Regions from separate parts of the Bacillus sp. AK124 genome, predicted to be linked through region 1. Evidence: predicted binding sites of a transcription regulator. Region 1 holds the regulator's gene; the other holds the start of a gene.
The links. The regulator LexA, encoded in region 1, represses DNA repair genes until DNA is damaged. The targets are predictions, from matches to a motif close to CGAACATATGTTCG.
Positions count from the first base shown of each region.

Region 2: recA (recombinase RecA) is a predicted target of LexA. The motif match lies at 1,665-1,678, and genes of this name have one in related genera.

Region 1 covers NZ_CP096378.1:2,325,137-2,329,565, reverse strand. The annotation lists gene M1E06_RS11580 (thymidylate synthase) at 1-593, shown strand, start outside; gene M1E06_RS11575 (NucA/NucB deoxyribonuclease domain-containing protein) at 887-1,315, shown strand; gene lexA (transcriptional repressor LexA) at 1,514-2,137, opposite strand; gene yneA (cell division suppressor protein YneA) at 2,289-2,600, shown strand; gene M1E06_RS11560 (YneB family resolvase-like protein) at 2,619-3,266, shown strand; gene M1E06_RS11555 (DUF896 domain-containing protein) at 3,332-3,565, shown strand; gene tkt (transketolase) at 3,729-4,429, shown strand, end outside.
Region 2 covers NZ_CP096378.1:2,449,478-2,453,906, reverse strand. The annotation lists gene pgsA (CDP-diacylglycerol--glycerol-3-phosphate 3-phosphatidyltransferase) at 1-311, shown strand, start outside; gene M1E06_RS12270 (competence/damage-inducible protein A) at 331-1,581, shown strand; gene recA (recombinase RecA) at 1,750-2,796, shown strand; gene rny (ribonuclease Y) at 3,138-4,429, shown strand, end outside.

The DNA.
Region 1 (4,429 bases):
TTCAAGTTTTGAACGATATGGGGGTTCATATTTGGGATCAATGGCGGCTTGAAGACGGCACAATCGGAGCAGCCTACGGCTATCAATTAGCGAAGAAAAACAGAACGGTTAACGGGCAGAAAGCCGATCAAGTGGATTATTTGCTCCATCAGTTAAAGCATAATCCGTCTTCACGCAGGCATTTGACCATGCTGTGGAATCCCGATGACTTGGACGGCATGGCCTTGACGCCCTGCGTCTATGAGACGCAATGGTATGTGAAAGAAGGAAAGCTCTCTTTGGAAGTAAGAGCGAGAAGCAATGACATGGCGCTTGGCAACCCGTTCAATGTGTTCCAATATAACGTCTTGCAGCGCATGATCGCCCAAGTCCTCGGTTATGAGCTGGGCGAATACATCTTCAATATCGGCGACTGTCACATCTATACCCGTCACATCGATAATTTAAACATTCAGATGAAACGCGAGCAATATGAAGCGCCGAAGCTGTGGATCAACCCGGACATCAAAAACTTTTATGACTTTACAATCGATGATTTTAAATTAATTGACTATAAGCACGGCGACAAGCTGACATTTGAAGTTGCCGTATAAACAGGCGGATTTTCCGCCTGTTTTTTTGTTGTGTGAATGAATCATTTTTAAAAAATACAACGATGAAAAAATTTGCATATCCGGCAGCCGCATGTTTCCTTACGGCAGCCGTGTATACGTTTAGAGCGGACGCAAAAAGTACATGCAGTTTTTCACGGGTATGACCCGAGCATTTAACTTACGTTTATTTACACAATCTAAACGTCTTTTTCACAAAGAGCCCGAAAAGCAAAAACAATTCTCTCTTAATCTGTTAGTGACACCAGCATATACAAGAGGAGGTTGTTTTTGTCATGATCAAAAAATGGGCGGTTCATCTGCTGTTTTCCGCATTGGTGCTGCTTGGGCTTTCGGGAGGGGCTGCATATTCTCCTCAGCATGCCGAAGGCGCTGCAAGGTATGATGACGTATTGTATTTTCCGGCATCGCGCTATCCTGAAACAGGTGCTCATATAAGCGATGCGATCAAAGCGGGCCATTCAGATGTCTGCACAATTGAAAGATCTGGAGCGGATAAGCGCCGTCAGGAATCATTAAAGGGGATTCCGACTAAGCCGGGCTTTGACCGTGACGAATGGCCGATGGCCATGTGTGAAGAAGGGGGAAAAGGAGCGTCGGTCAGATATGTCAGCTCATCGGATAACCGCGGAGCCGGCTCCTGGGTCGGGAACAGGCTGAGCGATTACGCTGACGGGACGAGAATTTTGTTTATCGTTCGATAAAAGGGAGACAACGATAAATGTTTCCTCAAGGAAACATTTTTGTTGACAGGAAAACTTGTTTGGGGGATAATGGTAATGTAAGCATATGATCAATCCCTCTGTTTCAGGCTCGCATCCTTCATTTCCGTATGGATGTGAGCCTGTTTTTTCGTGCGAAAAAAAACCGCCGACCGGCGGTTTTGCTGATGAGTCCGTTTTTTAATGAACCGTGCGGAATACGCCAATGACTTTTCCGAGAATCGTCACATTCTGGAGGATGATCGGTTCCATCGTCGGGTTTTCCGGCTGAAGGCGGATATGGGTTTCTTCCTTGAAAAACCGCTTAACAGTCGCTTCGTCGTCTTCGGTCATCGCAACGACGATATCTCCGTTGTTTGCGGTGTTCTGCTGTTTGACTATCACATAATCCTGATCAAGAATTCCGGCATCGATCATGCTTTCGCCCATGATCTCCAGCATAAAGACATGCTCATCCGGCGGCGCCAGGCGGTCTGGAAGCGGAAAGTATTCCTCAATGTTTTCGACTGCGGTAATCGGCGTACCGGCCGTCACCTTTCCGATGACCGGGACATTGACAACCTGGTTTTTTGGAATGTGAATTTCTTCCTCTGTATCGAGAATTTCGATCGCTCTCGGCTTCGTCGGATCCCTTCTGATCAATCCCTTCGTTTCAAGCCTTGCCAAGTGGCCGTGTACCGTTGAACTTGACGCCAGGCCGACCGCTTCTCCGATCTCCCTGACGGAAGGCGGATAGCCTTTGCGTTTCACTTCTTCTTTAATGAAACGCAAAATATCAAGTTGTCTTTTTGATAGCTTCGTCATTTTTTGCACCTCAAAACGTCGATTTTAGCTAGATTATAGCATGTTTTTCCTTTGAGTACAAACATAGGTTCGAAAAAAACGATTGACAGAAACATTTGTTCGTATGTATACTGAAATCATAAAACCGAACAAACATTCTGGGGTGATGGATATGAAAAGAGAATCATTGATTTTTGTCAGTCTGTTTACTGCTGTGATCAGCTGCTGTATTCTGTTTGTGTCTTTTGCCGGTAAAATCGAAGAAAGAAAGCAATATGTTAAAATAGAAGTGCAGGAAGGCGATACATTGTGGGAGCTGGCCGACCGGATCAAAGGCGGAAAACCCGCTGACAAACAAAAATTCATCGAATGGGTCGCCGATAAAAACAATCTGCCGACCTCCGTTATTAAACCGGGCGATGTTTTGGTCCTGCCGGTAGCCAAACAGCACTCCGATCAATATCAGCTTGCAGTTGTAGAATAAATGATTGAGGGGATTTCCATGAATGCGATTATTTACACCAGGGTAAGCACTGCGAAGGAGCAGCAGGAAACCTCATTAAAACGGCAGGCTGAAGAGCTCCAGTCGCTTGCCGCCGAGCACGGGATGAACGTCGTGAACGTCATTTCCGAACAGGCGAGCGGATATGAGATGGACCGCGACGGCGTCTTCGATCTGCTCGAGGAAATCAAAACATCAGACATTGACGCAGTTTTAATACAGGATGATACGCGACTTGGAAGAGGGAATGCCAAAATTGCCCTTCTTCACTGTTTATATAAAGAAGGCGTTCAAATCTACACGCTGGCTCACCGGGGAAAACTTGAGCTTTCCGAAGCGGATTCGATGGTTTTGGAGATTGTCGGCATTGTCGAAGAATACCAGCGGAAAATACATAACCTGAAAATTAAGCGGGGAATGAAGAAGGCGGTCGAAAACGGCTACCGCCCGGAGAGGAATCTGAAACACCGCAATGAAGGCGGCGGGAGAGAGCGGATCGAAGCGCCTCTTTCAGAAATCGTCAGGCTCAGGGAGAACAAGCTGACGTTTGCGGAGATTGCAGCCGTGTTGAGAGGGTTCGGATACAGCATTTCAAAAGCAACCGTTCACCGCCGCTACCAGGAGTATAAGGACGGCCTTGCAGACTAATCTGTTGTCAAACGAAAGCGGATTTAGTAGTATGATGGATATATACCGAATCAAAGGAGTATCTTATGATTTCTAATGAAAAAATAGCCAGAATTAACGAGCTTGCCAAAAAAGCAAAGAGCGGATCTTTAACAGACGAAGAAAAAGCAGAACAGCAGAAGCTTCGCCAGGAATATCTTCAAGGCGTCCGCGCGTCTATGAAAAACACGTTGAAAACTGTGACGATTGTTGATCCTGAAGGTAATGATGTGACGCCTGAAAAGCTCAAACAGGAAAAAAGAAACCGCCGATTGCATTAATTTGGGGAATACGCCGATATCGTATTCCCTTTTTGTATATACTACAATTTAAAATGAAGGCAAAGATTCGTCATTTTTCACTGCTTTTGAGCTGAAATGGTTGTGAAAACCGATGGGTAGATTTATGATAAGAAAGTAGAGTCCATACAGGAAGGGGATCATAATGAAAACGATTGAATTAAAATCTGTCGCAACAATACGAACACTCTCCATAGACGCGATTGAAAAAGCTAAATCCGGTCACCCCGGCATGCCGATGGGGACTGCTCCGATGGCTTATGCGCTTTGGACAAAAATGATGAATGTCAGCCCTGAAAATCCGAATTGGTTTAACAGGGACCGTTTTGTGCTGTCCGCCGGACACGGATCAATGCTTCTGTACAGCATGCTTCACTTAAGCGGGTATGACGTTTCAATTGAAGACCTCAAGAATTTCCGCCAATGGGGAAGCAAAACGCCTGGACATCCGGAATTCGGACATACTCCTGGTGTAGATGCGACGACAGGCCCGCTTGGCCAAGGAATCGGAATGGCTGTCGGAATGGCGCTTGCTGAACGTCACCTTGCGGAAACTTACAACCGTGACGACTATCGCGTCGTTGATCATTATACATACAGCATTTGCGGTGACGGAGACTTGATGGAGGGAATTTCATCGGAAGCGGCTTCGCTTGCGGGACATTTGAAACTCGGCCGTCTCATCGTGCTTTATGATTCAAATGATATTTCGCTTGACGGTGAATTAAACCGCTCATTCTCTGAAAATGTGAAGCAGCGTTTTGAAGCGATGAATTGGGAAGTGCTTTATGTTGAAGACGGCAATAATATTGCCGAGATTACGGCGGCCGTCGAGAAAGCGAAACA
Region 2 (4,429 bases), 120 kb from region 1:
TTATTCTGGTGCATTACCATCTTGCTCCGGCCTGGATGGCCATTGTCATTATCAGCCGGGAATTTGCCGTAACGGGACTGCGGCTCGTCCTTGCGGGAACAGGGGAAGTCGTCGCGGCCAACATGCTTGGAAAAGTGAAAACATGGGCTCAGATCATCGCCATCTCTGCTCTTTTGCTTCACAATCTTCCATTTGAGCTTGTATCCTTCCCGTTCGGATCGCTTGCTTTATGGGTGGCTGTCTTTTTCACAGTCGTATCAGGATGGGATTATTTCGCTAAAAACTGGGATGCTTTAAAAACATCGAACTAAACGTGGGGAAGTGGAAACAATGAAGTTGGAAAGAAAAGCGGAAATTATCGCTGTCGGTTCTGAGCTTCTGCTCGGACAAATCGCTAATACAAATGCTCAGTTTATCAGCAGGCATTTGGCCGAAATCGGCATTAACGTCTTTTATCACACGGCGGTGGGAGATAACCCTGAACGCCTTAAACAAGTCATTCAGACAGCTCAGAAAAGGTCTGACTTCATCATTTTTTCGGGAGGCCTCGGACCGACGAAAGACGATTTGACAAAAGAAACGATCGCTGAAGTTGTCGGGCGCCCTCTTAAGCTCGACGATGAAGCCTTCGAATCGATTCAGGATTACTTCAGAAAAACGAACCGGGAGATGTCGCCGAACAACCGCAAACAGGCGTTGATCCTCGAAGGATCCGATGTTCTGCCGAACCGCTTCGGGATGGCTCCGGGAATGCTGCTTGAGCATGAATCGCGCTTTTATATGCTCTTGCCGGGACCTCCGAAAGAGCTGGAGCCGATGTTTGAAAACGAAGCGAAGCCGCTGATTTTGGAAAAGCTCGGCTCGAAGGAAAAGATCGTGTCAAGGGTGCTGCGGTTCTTCGGCATCGGAGAATCCCAGCTTGAAACCGATTTGGAAGATCTCATCGATGCGCAGACTAATCCGACAATCGCCCCGCTTGCGGCCGACGGGGAAGTCACGCTCAGGCTCACGGCAAAGCATGCGGATCCGAAGGAGACAAACCGCTTGTTAAAAGAAACGGAAGACCTCATCCTGGAGCGGGTCGGAGAGTTCTTTTACGGGTATGATGATACATCTCTTGCAGAAGAGCTTGCGAAAGCATGCAGGAGCAAGGGAATGACCTTGGCCGCTGCGGAAAGCTTTACAGGCGGGCTTTTTTCCACCTGGCTGACGGAAATGAGCGGCGCTTCCGAATATTTCAAAGGCGGTGCCGTCTGCTACACAAACGAATTGAAAGTTTCAGCGGCCGGCGTTGCTGAAGACACGCTGCAGCGCTACGGTGCGGTCAGCGCGCAATGCGCAAAAGAGCTCGCCGCAGGCATCAGAGTCAAAACAGGAAGCGATATCGGCATCAGCTTTACTGGAGTAGCCGGGCCGAATACGCAAGAAGGCCATCCGGCAGGAAAGGTGTTTATCGGCATCTCCGTGAAGGACCAGGCTGAAGAAGCGTTCGAATTTCAGTTCGCCGGATCCAGGTCTGCGGTGCGAAAGCGTTCTGCCAAATACGGCTGCCATCTGTTGCTGAAAATGATGGAAAAATAAGCGGAAACCGGATTTTCGGTATATCTTTCTTATGAAAAAAGTCATTCCATTTTAGGAGATCGATTTTTCCCTCTTAAAAAAATCGAATATGCGTTCGCTTTTTTCTTGGCAAATCCGCGCAAACAAGGTATAGTAGATATAGCGGAAGTGATAAAGGAGGAAAATAGAATGAGTGATCGTCAGGCAGCCTTAGATATGGCGCTTAAACAAATAGAAAAGCAGTTTGGTAAAGGTTCGATTATGAAACTCGGCGAACAAACTGAAACGAGAATTTCAACAGTTCCGAGCGGTTCTTTAGCGCTCGACACGGCTCTTGGAGTGGGCGGATACCCGCGCGGCCGGATTATTGAAGTATACGGGCCTGAAAGCTCCGGTAAAACGACGGTGGCGCTTCATGCGATTGCCGAAGTTCAGCAGCAGGGCGGACAGGCGGCGTTTATCGACGCCGAGCACGCGCTCGACCCCGTCTATGCACAAAAGCTGGGCGTCAACATTGATGAGCTTTTGCTGTCACAGCCTGATACGGGCGAGCAGGCGCTTGAAATCGCCGAAGCTCTTGTCAGAAGCGGAGCGGTGGATATCGTTGTCATCGACTCTGTGGCAGCGCTTGTGCCGAAAGCTGAAATCGAAGGAGATATGGGGGATTCCCACGTCGGTTTGCAGGCCAGACTGATGTCTCAAGCGCTTCGTAAGCTTTCCGGAGCGATCAATAAATCGAAGACCATCGCGATCTTTATTAACCAGATTCGTGAAAAAGTCGGCGTCATGTTTGGAAATCCTGAGACGACGCCAGGCGGAAGAGCGCTGAAATTCTACTCTTCTGTCCGCCTTGAAGTGCGCCGCGCAGAGCAGCTGAAACAAGGCAACGATGTCATGGGGAACAAGACGAAAATCAAAGTCGTGAAAAACAAAGTGGCCCCTCCATTCCGGACTGCCGAAGTGGACATTATGTACGGGGAAGGGATTTCAAAAGAAGGGGAAATCATCGATCTCGGAACAGAGCTTGACATCGTTCAGAAGAGCGGTGCATGGTACTCTTATCAGGAGGAACGTCTTGGACAAGGCCGTGAAAATGCCAAACAGTTCCTGAAAGAAAACAAGGACATCCTTTTGATGATTCAAGAGCAGATCCGGGAGCACTACGGTTTGGACACTGGAGGCGTTGCTCCTGCTCAGGAAGACGAGGCCCAAGCTCAAGAAGAACTTGAATTTTAATCATGAAACATGTGAAAGGCTGCCGGCCCGATCGGCAGCCTTTTCCTTTCATCTGCGCATTCAGACGCAGCTCCTTTGTCCATCTCCTTCATCCGCGCCGTTTGAAAAGGCGTTTAATCCGGAAACGTTAAGACCGTAAGCTTGACAAGTATTTCCCACACAATTACAATGAAATTGTATCACTTGTTTTTCTTAACATGATTGATAAACATTTAAACTTGACAAGGGCTGTGAAGCCGCTTCACTCCCTGTGAAGGTTCTGTATGTTGAGAAGAAGTACAATGTACATGCCGACACTTACTTTTAGCAAGACAAGTTCATAGCAAGAGGAGGTGAAAGTTATGAATCCTTTAGCAATTCTCATCTCCATTTTGCTGAGCCTATTCTGTTTAGTTGTTGGCTACTATGTTCGTAAAATCATTGCCGAAGCAAAAATTTCAGGTGCGCGAAATGCAGCCGAACAAATTCTTGGAGACGCAAAGCGGGATGCTGAAGCGTTGAAAAAAGAAGCCCTTCTTGAAGCAAAGGACGAGATTCATACGCTTCGGATAGAAGCTGAACAAGAAGTTCGTGAAAGACGAAATGAGCTTCAAAAACAAGAAAACCGTTTACTTCAAAAGGAAGAGAACCTTGACCGAAAAGATGAATCATTAGATAAACGGGAAGCGATGTTGGAGAAGAAAGATCATTCTCTGAATGAACGACAACAACATATTGAAGAGATGGAAAGCAAAGTGGATGAAATGATTCGTATGCAGCAGTCAGAGTTGGAGCGTATTTCAAGTCTGACGCGAGATGAAGCGAAGCAAATCATTCTGGAACGGGTTGAAAACGAGCTTTCCCATGACATCGCGATCATGACGAAAGAAAGTGAAAATCGAGCGAAAGAAGAGGCTGATAAAAAAGCGAAAAATATTCTTTCATTGGCTTTACAGCGCTGTGCGGCAGATCATGTGGCCGAGACGACTGTTTCAGTTGTCAACCTTCCAAATGATGAGATGAAAGGCCGCATTATCGGACGTGAAGGACGTAATATCCGTACATTGGAAACATTGACGGGGATCGATCTGATCATCGACGATACGCCGGAAGCCGTTATCCTTTCAGGATTTGATCCGATCAGGCGTGAAACAGCCAGGATCGCTCTTGATAAACTCGTTCAGGATGGCCGCATTCATCCTGCCAGAATCGAAGAAATGGTTGAGAAATCCCGCCGTGAAGTGGATGATTACATCCGCGAAATGGGTGAACAGACGACGTTTGAAGTTGGAGTTCACGGTCTTCATCCCGATTTAATCAAAATCCTCGGCCGCTTGAAGTTCAGAACGAGCTACGGACAGAATGTACTGAAACATTCAATGGAAGTGGCGTTTCTGACAGGCCTGATGGCTTCAGAGCTCGGGGAAGACGTGACGCTCGCAAAAAGGGCAGGACTTCTTCATGATATCGGGAAAGCGATTGACCATGAGGTGGAAGGAAGCCACGTTGAAATCGGTGTGGAACTGGCCACTAAGTATAAAGAGCATCCAGTTGTCATCAACAGTATCGCATCTCACCACGGAGATCAGGAGCCGACTTCCATCATCGCCGTGCTCGTGGCCGCAGCCGATGCGCTGTCCGCCGCAAGACCAGG